3 regions of the Chromobacterium paludis genome follow, and region 2 is predicted to be linked to each of the others. Evidence: predicted binding sites of a transcription regulator. Region 2 holds the regulator's gene; each other region holds the start of a gene.
The links. The regulator sigma-54, encoded in region 2, starts transcription at its own class of promoters, with help from an activator protein. The targets are predictions, from matches to a motif close to CTGGCACGCTTCATGCTT.

Region 1 (4,561 bases), 280 kb from region 2:
GATCCATTGGCACAGGTTTTCCAGCTCGCGCACATTGCCGGTGAAGGCGCTGCGCTGGATCAGCGCCATCGCCGCCTCGGACAGGCGCTTGGGTTCCACGCCCAGCTGGGACGCGCTCTTGGCCAGGAAATGGCGAGCCAGGAGCGGAATGTCCTCGCGCCGCTCTCTGAGCGGCGGCAGGCGCAGCCGGATCACATTGAGCCGGTGGTAGAGGTCTTCGCGGAACTGGCCGTCGCGCACGCGCTGCTCCAGGTTTTGGTGGGTGGCGGCGATCACGCGCACATTGGCCTTGATGGGCGTATGGCCGCCCACGCGGTAGAAATGGCCGTCTGACAGCACGCGCAGCAGCCGGGTCTGCAGCTCGGTGGGCATATCGCCGATCTCGTCGAGGAACAGCGTGCCGCCCTCGGCCTCCTCGAAGCGGCCGCGCCGCGTGGCCAGCGCGCCGGTGAAGGCGCCTTTCTCATGGCCGAACAGTTCCGACTCGAGCAGATCCTTTGGTATCGCCGCGGTGTTCAGCGCGATGAAGGGCTTGCCGGCGCGGATGGAGTGGCGGTGCAGCGCCTCCGCCACGCGCTCCTTGCCGGTGCCGGATTCGCCGGTGATCAGCACGGTGACGTGGGACTGGGCCAGGCGGCCGATGGCGCGGAACACGTCCTGCATGGCCGGCGCCTGGCCCAGCAGCACCGGCAGCGCCTCCGGGCTGTCCGGCCCGCCGCTCTGGGCCTGGCTCTCGGCCAGCGCGCGCTCGATCAGCAGCACGGCCTGGTCGATGTCGAAGGGCTTGGGCAGGTATTCGAAGGCGCCGCCTTGGAAGGCAGATACAGCCGAATCCAGGTCCGAATGGGCGGTCATGATGATGACCGGCAGCTGCGGATGCTCCTGCTTGACCTTGGCCAGGAACTTCAGGCCGTCGGTGCCGGGCATGCGGATGTCGGAAATGATGGCCTGCGGCGTGGCGTCGTACAGCGCGTTCAGCGCGTCGTCAGCGCTGGAGAAACTGGCGAAGCTTATGCCGGCCCGGGTCAGCGCCTTTTCCAGCACCCAGCGTATCGCCTTGTCGTCGTCGATGATCCAGACTGCTTGCCCCATGGGCGTTCTCCTCGTGTTCTTTTGTCGTTATGCCGCGTCGTTGCCGAAGGGCAGCAACACGGTGAAGCAGGTTTGCCCCGGCCGCGATTCGAACTCTATGCTGCCGCCGTGCTGGTGGACGAAGGCCTGGGCCAGGGTCAGGCCCAGGCCGGTGCCTTCGGCGCGGCCGGTGACCAGCGGGTAGAAGATGTGGTCGCGGATGTCGTCGGGAATGCCTGGGCCGTCGTCTTCGATCTGCAATTTCAATGCCAGCTGGTGGCGCTTGCGCGCCAGCGTGATCTGGCGCGCCACCCGCGTGCGCAGCACGATGCGGCCCTGGCCGCGCAGGGCCTGCACCGCGTTGTTGACGATATTGAGCACCACCTGGATCAGCTGTTCCTTGTCGGCGGTGAGCAGCGGCAGGCTAGTGTCGTAGTCGCGCGCCACGGCCAGGCCTTGCGGATGCTGGGCCAGGGCGATGCTGCGCACCCGCTCCAGCACTTCGTGGATGTTGACCTGGCTGCGGCTGCGGCTGCGATGCGGCGCCAGCAGCCGGTCCACCAGGGTTTGCAGGCGCAAGGCCTCCTCGGTGATGACTTCGGTGTATTCCTTCAGCTCCGGCCGGTCGGCCAGTTCGTGCTCCAGCAATTGCGCGGCGCCGCGGATGCCGCCCAGCGGGTTCTTGATCTCGTGCGCCAGGTTGCGGATCAGCTCGCGGTTGGCTTGGTGCTGCAGCAGGGAGCGTTCCTCGTTGGCGATTTTCAGCTGCTGATCGAGTGGCCTCAGCTCGATCAGCGCCAGCGGCGCGTCCGCGTCTATCGGCGTGATGGACAGGGCCACATGCAGCACCACGTCATGATGCTGCGGGCGCAGCTCCAGATCGTGCTCGATATAACTGGCGCCTTGGCGCAGGGCAGTGGCGAGCGCCTGCTCCAGGGCCGGACTGGGCTGGAACAGGTCGATCAGGCTGCGGCGCAGCAGCTCGCGGCTGCCCAGCGCCAGCAGGTTTTCGCAGGCGGGATTGACGAAGCGCAGCGCGGCGGCGGCATCGCAGATCAAAACCGGCGTGTCTAGCAGTTCCAGTCCGGCAAAGCTGGGTGTCGACATGGGCGTCCGTTATGGTTGGGATGAGCGGCGCAGGCGCGCCGACGCATTGCACAGCAATAAGCGCGCCAGCTTGGAGGGGGCGAAAGAGCGGTCCCGCGGCGCAAAGGCGGCGGCTGGATGGATAGTTTGCACCAGATTGGTGCGGCGGGCTAGGGCAGGCCCAGTTCCTTCTTCAGGGCCGCGACGTTTTTCTCGCGGTCGGTGACTTCATCTTGCAGTTTTTGCACCCGGTTCAGGTATTTCTGATAGTTGCGGGCCTCGTCGCCCAGGCGCACGGCCTTGCCGTCCGCCAGCGCTTTCTTCGCCGTTTCCAGCGCCTTGGCCTCGTTGGCCAGTTCCTGTTCCAGGATTTTCTTGCGGCCGTTGTCGCGCTGTTTCTGGGTGTCGGCATCCACGCTGGGGTAGCCGCCGGAAGCGGCGGGCTTCTCTGCGTTGCCGCCGGCCGGCTTGCGGCTGTGGTAGGTGGATAACGGGTTCAGCGTGATGGGCTGGGCGCCGCGCAAGGGCACGTTGGTGTAGGTGACGTTGCCTTGGGCGTCGACATATTTGTAGATGGCGGCGGCCTGCGCGCCGCCGCAAGCCAGCAGCAGGCATAAAGCGAGTGTTTTCATCGTCTGAAGCGGGTATGGATGCCCCTGCATGATAAGCAAATCGAGACGGGCCGTCATGCGACAGGCGGCGCGGAAATGTAAAACGGCAGCCCGCGGGCTGCCGTTTTGCGCGCTGCGTTTCAGCTTACAGCGAATAATACATCGCGAACTCGACCGGGTGGGTGGTCATGCGGGCCAGGTTCACTTCCTGCATCTTCAGTTCGATGTAGGCGTCGATCCATTCGTTGGAGAACACGCCGCCGCGGGTCAGGAACTCGCGGTCCGCGTCCAGCGCGGCCAGGGCTTCGTCCAGCGAGGCGCAGACGGTCGGGATCAGCTTGTCTTCTTCCGGCGGCAGATCGTACAGGTTCTTGTCCGCGGCGTCGCCCGGGTGGATCTTGTTCTGGATGCCGTCCAGGCCGGCCATCAGCAGCGCGGAGAAGCACAGGTACGGGTTGGCCAGCGGATCCGGGAAGCGCGCTTCGATGCGGCGAGCCTTGGGGCTGGCCACGTGCGGGATGCGGATGGACGCGGAGCGGTTCTTGGCGGAGTAAGCCAGCTTCACCGGCGCTTCGTAGTGCGGAACCAGACGCTTGTACGAGTTGGTGCCCGGGTTGGTGATGGCGTTCAGCGCCTTGGCGTGCTTGATGATGCCGCCGATGTAGTACAGGGCGGTATCGGACAGGCCGGCGTAGCCTTCGCCCGCGAACAGGTTCTGGCCGTCTTTCCAGATGGACTGGTGAACGTGCATGCCGGAGCCGTTGTCGCCGACGATGGGCTTGGGCATGAAGGTGGCGGTCTTGCCGTAGCTGTGGGCCACGTTGTGCACCACGTACTTCAGGATTTGCGTCCAGTCGGCGCGCTGGGTCAGCGTGCTGAACTTGGTGCCGATTTCGTTCTGGCCGGCGGTGGCCACTTCGTGGTGATGCACTTCCACCGGGATGCCCAGTTCTTCCAGCAGCAGCACCATGGCGGAGCGGATGTCTTGCGAGGAATCCACCGGCGGCACCGGGAAGTAGCCGCCCTTGATGCCCGGACGGTGGCCCATATTGCCGCCTTCGAATTCTTCAGCCGAGGCCCAGGCCGCTTCTTCGGCTTTGATCTTGACGAAGCAGCCGGACATGTCGGCGCCCCAGGTGATGCTGTCGAAAATGAAGAATTCCGGCTCCGGGCCGAAGTAGGCGGTGTCGCCCACGCCGGAGGCTTTCAGGTAGGCTTCGGCGCGCTTGGCGATGGAGCGCGGGTCGCGGTCGTAGCCCTTGCCGTCGGCCGGGTCGATCACGTCGCAGTGCATGAATACGGTCGGCTCGTCGAAGAACGGGTCGATGCGGGCGGTAGCCGGGTCGGCGATCAGCAGCATGTCGGAGGCTTGGATGCCTTTCCAGCCGGCGATGGACGAGCCGTCGAAGGCATGGCCGCGTTCGAACCAGGCGTCGGCATCTTCCAGCAGCACGTGTGCCGGGATGGAGACGTGCTGTTCTTTGCCGCGGGTATCGGTAAAGCGCAGATCGACAAATTTGACGTCGTTTTCTTGGATCAGCTTGACTACGTCGGCTACTGCCATGGTTTATCTCCTGAAAGGCAACGTGCACCCAAGGGCAAGTGCGGAAAATTGGTACGCCCGGCATTAAGCAGGAAGCGTGCCAGCTTGAAAAACGCAGCTGCTGCATTGTGTCATAGCCATTTGGCCTTAGCCAGCAGCCTGGTATGGACAATATTGAACCAGCTTGGTGCCGCGTGAATTTGATATGCACCATATTGGTGCTATTTGCCAGCCATGCCGCCTGGGCAGA
Region 2 (4,561 bases):
CCGAAGCGCACTCCATCGGCTTCCTGTACCAGCACCAGCAAGGGCTGCTGACTCTGCTTTCCAGAACCAAGATCATCTATGCCAAATAAACCCCGCATCCTGCTGGCCGGCCTGCTGCTGGCCGCCGCCGCGCTGGCCCAAGCCGAACAGGCCGACCGCGACAAGAACATCGAAATCACCAGCGACAACGGCTGCGTTTCGGAGCTGAAGAACAAGAACGTCTCCACCTGCAGCGGCAATGTCGTGGTGGTGCAAGGCACGCTGCGCCTCACCGGCGACAAGCTGACCGTGAGCCAGGACAAGGACGGCAACCAGACGCTGCACGCTACCGGCCGCATCGTCACCTTCCGCCAGAAAATGGACAACGACGGCGGCTGGGTAGAGGGCCAAACCAGCGTGCTGGACTACGACAGCGCCAAGCATCTGGTGGTGCTGACCGGCAATGCGCGCGTCAAGCGCAACGGCGACCTGTCCATCGGCAATGTGATCCGCTACAACACCCTGGACGAAACCTTCGAAGTCGTGGGCGGCGGCCCGTCCGCCAGCGGCCAGGGCCGCGCCGTGGTCATCATCCAGCCCAAGAAAAAGGCCGCCTCGCAACCGGCCGGCGGGGCAGCCAAGCCATGAAGCACAGCGTTCTCACCGTTTCCCACCTGAAGAAGCGCTTCAAGAAGCGCACGGTGGTCAAGGACGTCTCGCTGAGCATAGAAAGCGGCGAAGTCGTCGGCTTGCTCGGCCCCAACGGCGCCGGCAAGACCACCAGCTTCTACATGATCGTCGGCCTGATCGGCGCCGACGACGGCGACATCCGGCTGGATGAGCAATCCCTCACCCACTATCCCATCCACCAGCGCGCCCAGCTGGGCCTGGGCTACCTGCCGCAGGAGGCATCCATCTTCCGCCGCATGACGGTGGAAGAAAACATCGCCGCCATCCTGGAGATCGCCGGCCTCAAAGGCAAGGAGCTGGAACAGGAGCTGGACCTGTTGCTGGACGACCTGAACATCGGCCACCTGCGCGACAGCAACGCGTTGGCGCTGTCCGGCGGCGAGCGCCGCCGCGTGGAGATCGCGCGCGTGCTGGCCACCCGCCCGCGCTTCATCCTGCTGGACGAGCCGTTTGCCGGCGTGGACCCGATCGCCGTCATCGACATCCAGAAAATTATCTCCTTCCTGAAGGAACGCGGCATAGGCGTGCTGATCACCGACCACAACGTGCGCGAGACCCTGCGCATCTGCGACCGCGCCTACATCATCAGCGACGGCTCGGTGCTGGCCTCCGGCGTGCCCGAGGAACTGGTCAACAACGACAAGGTGCGCAAAGTCTACCTTGGCGAGCACTTCCACCTGTAAGCGATGAAGCAGGCACTACAGCTCAAGGTTTCGCAACAGCTGACGCTGACGCCGCAGCTGCAACAGTCCATCAAGCTGCTGCAGCTTTCCACGCTGGACCTGCAGGCCGAGGTGGAGCGCTTCCTGCTGGACAATCCGCTATTGGAGCGCGGCGACGAGCCGCGGGACGGCGAGTCCGCATCCGAAAGCCAGGATAGTTCGACGCCGGACGAGCCGGCCGACAGCCGCGACGACAGCGTAGGCGAGCTGATGGACTGGGGCGCCGGCAGCCGCGCCCAGGGCGGCGGCGACGACTACGACCCCATGCTCAACGTGCCCTGCCCGGTCAGCCTACGAGAGCACCTGCTGGCCCAGCTGGGCGAAATCGCCCTGCCCCGCCGCGACGAAGCCATCGTGCGGCTATTGATCGAGGAGCTGGACGACGACGGCTATCTGCAATCCAGCCTGGACGAACTGGCCAGCCATCTGCCGCTGGAACTGCTGCTGGACAGCGACGAACTGGCGGTAGGCCTGGCGCTGCTGCAGCAGTTCGACCCGGCCGGCGTGGGCGCGCGCACGCTGGCGGAATCGCTGCAGCTGCAATTGCAGCGCCTCCCCGCCGCGGAGCCCGGCCATGCCCTGGCGCTGGCCATCGTCCGACAACACCTCGCGCTGCTGGGCGGCCGCGACTACGCCAAGCTGAAGAAGCTACTGGGCTGCACCGATGCCGAGCTGCGCGCGGCGCAGGCCCTGATCGCGCGGCTGAACCCGCATCCGGCCACCGGCTTCCATCACGGCGATGTCCACTACGTGATCCCCGACATCAGCGTGCGCAAACTCAAGGGCCGCTGGGTGGCGGAGTTGAACCGCTCGGCCGTGCCGCGGCTGCGCGTCAACCAGCTGTACGAACGCATGCTGGCCGACAGCCGGGGCCAGGGCGGCGAAATGTCGGCCCGCCTGCAAGAGGCGCGCTGGCTGGTGAAGAACATCCAGCAGCGGTTTGACACCATTCTGAAAGTGGCGGAAGCTATTGTTGAACGTCAACAATTGTTCTTTGAACAAGGCGAAGTGGCGATGCGCCCGCTGATCCTGCGCGATATCGCAGAGGAACTGGGCCTGCACGAATCCACCGTATCCCGCTCCACCAGCCAAAAATACCTGCTTTGTTCGAGAGGTTTGTTCGAACTCAAGTATTTCTTCGGCAGTTCGTTGGAGACTGAAAGCGGTGACGAGTGCTCCGCCACCGCCATCAAGGCTCACATCCGCGGCATGATAGAAGGCGAAAACCGGGCGAAGCCGCTGTCCGACAGCGCCATCGCCGACGCGCTGGCCAAGCAGGGAATACAGGTTGCCAGACGCACCGTAGCCAAGTATCGTGAAGCCATGCAGATTCCGGCGGTGAATCTGCGCAAGGCTCTGTGAGGAGTCAGCACAAGAATACAATGCCGCCCGACAACCCGCCCGGGCGGTCAACACCAGAAGGAGCTAGGGTATGAACCTCAAAGTAACTGGCCTGCACCTGGAAGTCACGCCATCGCTGCGCGAATACATCGAGAACAAACTGGAGCGCATTACCCGCCACGTCGACAATGTGATCGACGTCTCCGTTACGCTGTCCGTGGACAAACTGGTTCAAAAGGCCGAGGTCAATGTGCATCTGTCCGGCAAGGACATCCACATCGAAGCCTCCGAGGCCGATCTCTACGCCGCCATCGACCTGCTGATGGACAAGCTGGACCGCCAGGTGCTCAAGCACAAGGAAAAGCTGACCGAACACCGGGCCCAGAGCTCCGGCGAAGCGTCTCAGGCCTCGCTGTGACGCGAGCTTGAAAACAACGGGAACCCAGGGGTTCCCGTTTTTCTTTGCGCCGCCCGGTTTTCAGTACTATCAAGGCAACGTAGAATCCCGGGTTTATTCCAGCGCCGCATGCATAATCCAATATGAATCTCATCGGCAAGATACTGACTCCGGACCATGTTCTGCTGGATCTGGACGTCTCCAGCAAGAAGCGCGTGTTCGAGCAAGTCGGGCTTCTGGTGGAAAACACGCGCGGCATCGCCCGCAGCGAAATCTTCGACAGCCTGTTCAGCCGCGAAAAACTGGGCTCCACCGGCCTGGGCCAGGGCGTGGCCATTCCGCACGGCCGCGCGCGCGGCCTGAAGGAAGCCACCGGCGTGTTCATCCGGCTGAAGGCGCCGATTCCGTTCGAGGCGCCGGACGGCAAGCCGGTGCAGTGTCTGTTCGTGCTGCTGGTGCCGGAACACGCCACCGACCTGCACCTGCAAGTGCTGTCTGAGCTGGCCCAACTGTTCTCCAGCCGCCAGATGCGCGAGAAAATGCTCAACGCCTCCGGCCGGGAAGAACTCTACCAGCAGCTCTGCGATTGGATGCCCAATGCCTAGCATCACCGTGCGCCGCCTGTATCAGGACAACCAGCAGAAGCTGAACCTGACCTGGGTCGCCGGCACCGGCGGCTCAGACAACGTCATCGGCAACGTCATCGGCAATGACGGCCAGCGCCCCACTCTGGCGCTGGTGGGCCACCTGAACTTCATCCACCCCAACCGCGTCCAGGTGCTGGGCCTGGCAGAGGTGGACTACCTGAACAAGCTGGAACAATCCGCGGCCAAGACCGCGCTGGACCAGCTGTTCCATAAGAGCATGTCCGTGGTGATGGTGGCGAATAACCAGCCGGTGCCGCGGCTGCTGCGCGACTATTGCCACAGCCATAACGTGCCCTTGATGACCAGCACGCTGGAAAGCCCGTACCTGATGGACGTGCTGCGGATCTACCTGGCCCGCGCGCTGGCGGTGTCCACGGTGCTGCACGGCCTGTTTCTCGACGTGTTCGAGATTGGCGTGCTGATCATGGGCGACTCGGCCATGGGCAAGAGCGAACTGGCGCTGGAATTGATCTCGCGCGGCCACGGCATGGTGGCGGACGACGCGGTGGAGCTGTACCGCATTGGCCCGGACACGCTGGAAGGCCGCTGCCCGCCGCTGCTGCGCGACTTCCTGGAAGTGCGCGGTCTGGGCATCCTGAACATCCGCACCATATTCGGCGAAACCGCCGTCCGCCCCAAGAAGGTGCTGAAGCTGATCATCCACTTGGTCAAAGCCAACGATCAGGCCATGCAGGCGCTGGACCGGCTCAACATCCAATCGGAAACGCAGGAGATCATAGGCGTCACCGTGCGCAAAGTCGTGCTGCCGGTGGCCGCCGGCCGCA
Region 3 (4,561 bases), 1.9 Mb from region 2:
CATCGCCGCCACCAACTGGAAGCGCGCCGGGAAACTAGCCTGCCTCGCCGCCCGCGAAATATGGATCACGCCGCTTTCCATCGGTTCGCGCAGCACTTCCAGCACTTTGCGGTCAAACTCAGGCAATTCGTCCAGAAACAACACGCCATGGTGGGCAAGGCTGATTTCGCCAGGCCGCGGATCGCTGCCTCCGCCCACCAGCGCCACGGCGGAAGAGGTGTGATGAGGAGAACGAAACGGGCGCAGCCCCCAGGTTTCTGATCGGAAACCCTGCGTGGCCAACGACTGCACCGCCGCGCTTTCCAGCGCCTCATCGCGGGACAAAGCCGGCAGCAAACCGGGCAGACGCGCGGCCAACATGGACTTTCCCGTGCCAGGCGGCCCCATCAGCAACAAGCTATGCCCCCCCGCCGCGGCAATTTCCAGCGCGCGGCGCGCGACGGACTGACCTTTGACATCGGCCAGATCGAGATAGTTCGGCTCCGCCATCGGCTCCGGCGCGGCAATCGGTGGCAAGGGCTGCAAGCCGTTCAAATGCGCGCAGGCCTGCAATAGCGTGGCGGCGCCATAAACGCGCGCGCCCACCACCGCCGCCGCCTGCGCCGCGCTCTCCGCCGGCAAGACGAAAGCGCGCCCCGCAGCCTGGCAATGACAGGCCATCGCCAGCGCGCCCCGCAGCCTGGCAATGACAGGCCATCGCCAGCGCGCCCCGGACCTGGCGCAAGGCTCCGCCCAGGGCCAGTTCTCCGGCAAACTCATACTGAGCGATATCATCACACTTGACCTGGCCCGAAGCCAATAGGATTCCGATGGCGATGGGCAAGTCGAAACGGCCGGAATCCTTGGGCAGATCGGCCGGCGCCAGGTTCACGGTAATGCGCCGCGCGGGAAACTCAAAACCAGAGGTCAGGATGGCCGCACGCACCCTTTCGCGGCTTTCCTTCACCTCGGCCTCGGGCAATCCCACCAAGGTGAAGGCAGGCAGCCCATTGGCCAGATGCACCTCTACCGCCACCTCCGGCGCCTGCATGCCCTGCAAGGCGCGACTGTACAAGATGGCGAGCGACATCAGCGGGCCGTCCCTTCTCGCACGGCTTTGGACTGTAGTGCTGCGCTTGTGGATGTCAAACCGGACTCCCTTGTTTGAATGAGGCCATATCGACACGCATGACTAGGTTTTGGCGGCATCCCCGCGCGATGTCGCAGCAGGCCGCGAGCGTGCGCCAGGAGCGATGTCTAATTCGCCTCCGCCATTCAGGAGTGGCCCAGCTCCGACTGTTCCGCCACCTTCTCAGCCGCCTCCGCCGGGAACACCTGGCCCTCCAGCTTGGCCAAACGCGACTCCAGCGCCGCCAACTGCTCGCGCGTGCGTGTCAACACCGCTTGCTGCACGTCGAATTCCTCCCGCGTCACCAGATCCATCTTGGCGAAGGTGGAGGCCATCATGGCGCGCACGTTCTTTTCGATGTCCTTGGCCGGGCTGGCGGCGATGGTTTCGCTGATCTTGGCGCTGATTTCTTCAAACAGTTTCTGACTCAACATATTCGGACTCCCGCAGTGTCTTGATATTCAAGCGGAGTGTAGCAAAAAGCGCTGCCTTGCTCCCGCCTTCCTGTCCCGTCGGCGAGTCCCTCACCGCCCCGCCGCGAAAGCCAGCTGATATACGCCCACCCCTGCGCACCATGACGGTGCACTCATTCCCGTTGCAGTGCACAAATACAGTGCCATAATGCGACCAGGCCCCGCTATTGCGCCGCATCATGAATAGTGGCGGCCTCCGCACGAGCTGGCACGATTCCTGCATTACCGTTCGCAGCAGAACCAAATCTGTCTACCGCCCGAAAAGGAGCCGTCATGAAACTCGTTACCGCAGTCATCAAGCCGTTCAAGCTTGACGAAGTCCGCGAAGCCCTGTCCGCCATTGGCGTGCAAGGCGTGACCGTGTCCGAGGTCAAAGGCTTCGGCCGCCAGAAAGGCCACACCGAGCTGTATCGCGGCGCCGAATACGTCGTCGACTTCCTGCCCAAGGTCAAGCTGGAAATCGCCATCGACGACGCGCTGCTGGACCAGGTGGTGGAAGCCATCGAAAAATCCGCCCGCACCGGCAAGATCGGCGACGGCAAGATCTTCGTCTACGACCTGGAGCAGGTGATCCGCATCCGTACCGGCGAAACCGGCGCCGACGCCGTCTGACGCCACGAGACACTGGGGAAACGATAATGAAAAAACAACTCGCTGCAGCGGCGGCCGCGCTCGCCACCCTCTCCCTGCCGGCCCTGGCCGACGCGCCGGCAGGCCCGGCGGTGGCTGCCGTCAAGGTGATCAACTCCGGCGACACCGCCTGGATGCTGACCTCCACCGCCCTGGTGCTGTTCATGACCATTCCCGGCCTGGCGCTGTTCTACGGCGGCATGGTGCGCAAGAAGAACGTGCTGGCCACGCTGATGCAAAGCTTCGCCATCACTGCGCTAGTGACCGTGCTGTGGGCGGTCATCGGCTACAGCCTGGCCTTCACCGTAGGCAATCCGTATATCGGCGACCTGTCTCGCGTCATGTTGGACGGCATGGTATTCATGAAGGATGCTGGCAAGGTGGCGGTGCACCCGCTGGCCGGCACCATCCCGGAATCGGTGTTCATGACCTTCCAGATGACCTTCGCCATCATCACCCCCGCGCTGATCACCGGCGCCTTCGCCGAACGGATGAAATTCTCCGCCATGCTGGTCTTCATGACCTTGTGGTCACTGCTGGTCTACGCCCCGGTGGCGCACTGGGTCTGGGCGCCGGGCGGCTGGATGGCAGATAAGGGCGTGCTGGACTTCGCCGGCGGCACCGTGGTGCACATCAACGCCGGCGTGGCCGGCCTGGTCACGGCGCTGGTGCTGGGCAAGCGCGTCGGTTTCGGCAAGGACGCCATGCCGCCGCACAACCTGGTGCTGACTCTGGTGGGCGCCTCCATGTTGTGGGTGGGCTGGTTCGGCTTCAACGCCGGTTCCGCCGCCGCCGCCGACGGCCGCGCCGGCATGGCGATGGTCACCACCCAGGTTGCCACCGCGATGGCCGCGCTGGCCTGGATGTTCGCCGAGTGGATCGCCAAGAAGAAGCCGTCGGTGCTGGGCATCGCCTCCGGCGCGGTGGCGGGCCTGGTCGCCATCACGCCGGCCGCCGGCTTCGTCGACGTCAAGGGCGCCCTGGCCATCGGCCTGGCCGCAGGCGTGGTGTGCTTCTGGGGCGCCACCGGGCTGAAACACATGATGGGCTATGACGACTCTCTGGACGCCTTCGGCGTGCACGGCGTGGGCGGCATCCTGGGCGCGCTGTTGACCGGCGTGTTCGCGGTCAAGGACATCGGCGGCGCCGACGGCAGTCTCGCCACCCAGGCGCTGGGCGTCGGCGTGACCGCGGCTTACTGCGCGGTAGTAACCTTTGTGCTGCTGAAACTAGTGGACATGGTACTGGGACTGCGCGTCGCCGAAGACGAAGAGCGCGAGGGCCTGGACCTGGTGCTGCACGGCGAGCGCGTGGAGTAAACCAGACCGATCAAGATTGTTGTGTAAGGGACTTGGCGGGGCTTCGGCCCCGTTTTTTTTCGTCCACGCGCCGCAGCGGGCGCAAAAAAAACCGGCCTTGGGCCGGTTTCGTGTTTGGTCTGCCTACTTGACGATGCGCAGGCTGGGACGGCCGCCGGGGCGGTTCGGACCCGGCTCGTCATCACTTTTGCCAGACGCGTCCGGCGCCGGTTTCAAGTCGGCGTGATCCGCCATCGGCTCCACCTCAAAGCCCATGCCCTCGCCCGTCTCGCGCGCGAAGATGGACATCACATTGCCCACCGGCAGCCAGATCTCTCGCGACATTCCGCCAAAGCGTGCTGAGAACGAGATCCAGTCGTTGTCCATCTTCAGATTCTTGGTCGCGCTGTAAGCGATGTTCAGCACGATTTCGTTGTTCTTGACGAACTCGCGCGGCACATCGGTTTTATCATTGACCCAGACCACGACGTAGGGTGTGTGGCCATTGTCGCAGCACCACTGGTGCAAGGCGCGGATCATGTAGGGCTTGGTGCTGGTGCTCATCGCGTTTCCTTACTTGCGCATCGCCTTCTCGGACGGCGTCAGCGAGTCGATGAAAGACTGGCGCTGGAAGATGCGCTCGGCGTACTTCAGGATGGGCGCGGCGCTCTTGCCCAGGTCGATGTTGTAGTGCTCCAGGCGCCACATCAGCGGGGCGATGGCCACGTCTATCATCGAGAAATCGTCGCCCAGCATGAACTTCTGCTTGGCGAAGATAGGCGCGATGGTGGTCAGGCCGTCGCGGATCGCTTCACGCGCCTTGGTGGCTTCCTTGCCGGTGGCGCCGGCTTCCAGCGTCTTGACGTGAATGAACAGCTCGTTCTCGAAACGGTGCAGGAACAGGCGGGCGCGAGCGCGCATCACCGGATCGGCTGGCATAAGCTGCGGGTGCGGGAAGCGCTCGTCGATGTATTCGTTGATGATGTTGGACTCGTGCAGGATCAAGTCGCGCTCCACCAGAACCGGCACTTCGTTGTACGGATTCATCACAG

Region 1: a site for sigma-54 is predicted at 2,230-2,247, ahead of glnL (nitrogen regulation protein NR(II)). Genes of this name have one in related genera too.
Region 3: a site for sigma-54 is predicted at 1,787-1,804, ahead of glnK (P-II family nitrogen regulator). Genes of this name have one in related genera too.

What each region holds. Positions count from the first base shown of each region.
Region 1 covers NZ_CP043473.1:2,664,420-2,668,980, reverse strand. The annotation lists gene ntrC (nitrogen regulation protein NR(I)) at 1-1,092, opposite strand, end outside; gene glnL (nitrogen regulation protein NR(II)) at 1,120-2,178, opposite strand; gene FYK34_RS12435 (DUF4124 domain-containing protein) at 2,328-2,789, opposite strand; gene glnA (type I glutamate--ammonia ligase) at 2,914-4,332, opposite strand.
Region 2 covers NZ_CP043473.1:2,387,262-2,391,822, forward strand. The annotation lists gene lptC (LPS export ABC transporter periplasmic protein LptC) at 1-89, shown strand, start outside; gene lptA (lipopolysaccharide transport periplasmic protein LptA) at 79-627, shown strand; gene lptB (LPS export ABC transporter ATP-binding protein) at 624-1,352, shown strand; gene FYK34_RS11045 (RNA polymerase factor sigma-54) at 1,356-2,753, shown strand; gene hpf (ribosome hibernation-promoting factor, HPF/YfiA family) at 2,824-3,150, shown strand; gene ptsN (PTS IIA-like nitrogen regulatory protein PtsN) at 3,273-3,734, shown strand; gene hprK (HPr(Ser) kinase/phosphatase) at 3,727-4,561, shown strand, end outside.
Region 3 covers NZ_CP043473.1:4,256,979-4,261,539, reverse strand. The annotation lists partial or broken gene FYK34_RS20255 (YifB family Mg chelatase-like AAA ATPase) at 1-1,069, opposite strand, end outside; gene FYK34_RS20250 (accessory factor UbiK family protein) at 1,255-1,542, opposite strand; gene glnK (P-II family nitrogen regulator) at 1,855-2,193, shown strand; gene FYK34_RS20240 (ammonium transporter) at 2,220-3,530, shown strand; gene FYK34_RS20235 (ClpXP protease specificity-enhancing factor) at 3,654-4,073, opposite strand; gene FYK34_RS20230 (glutathione S-transferase N-terminal domain-containing protein) at 4,083-4,561, opposite strand, start outside.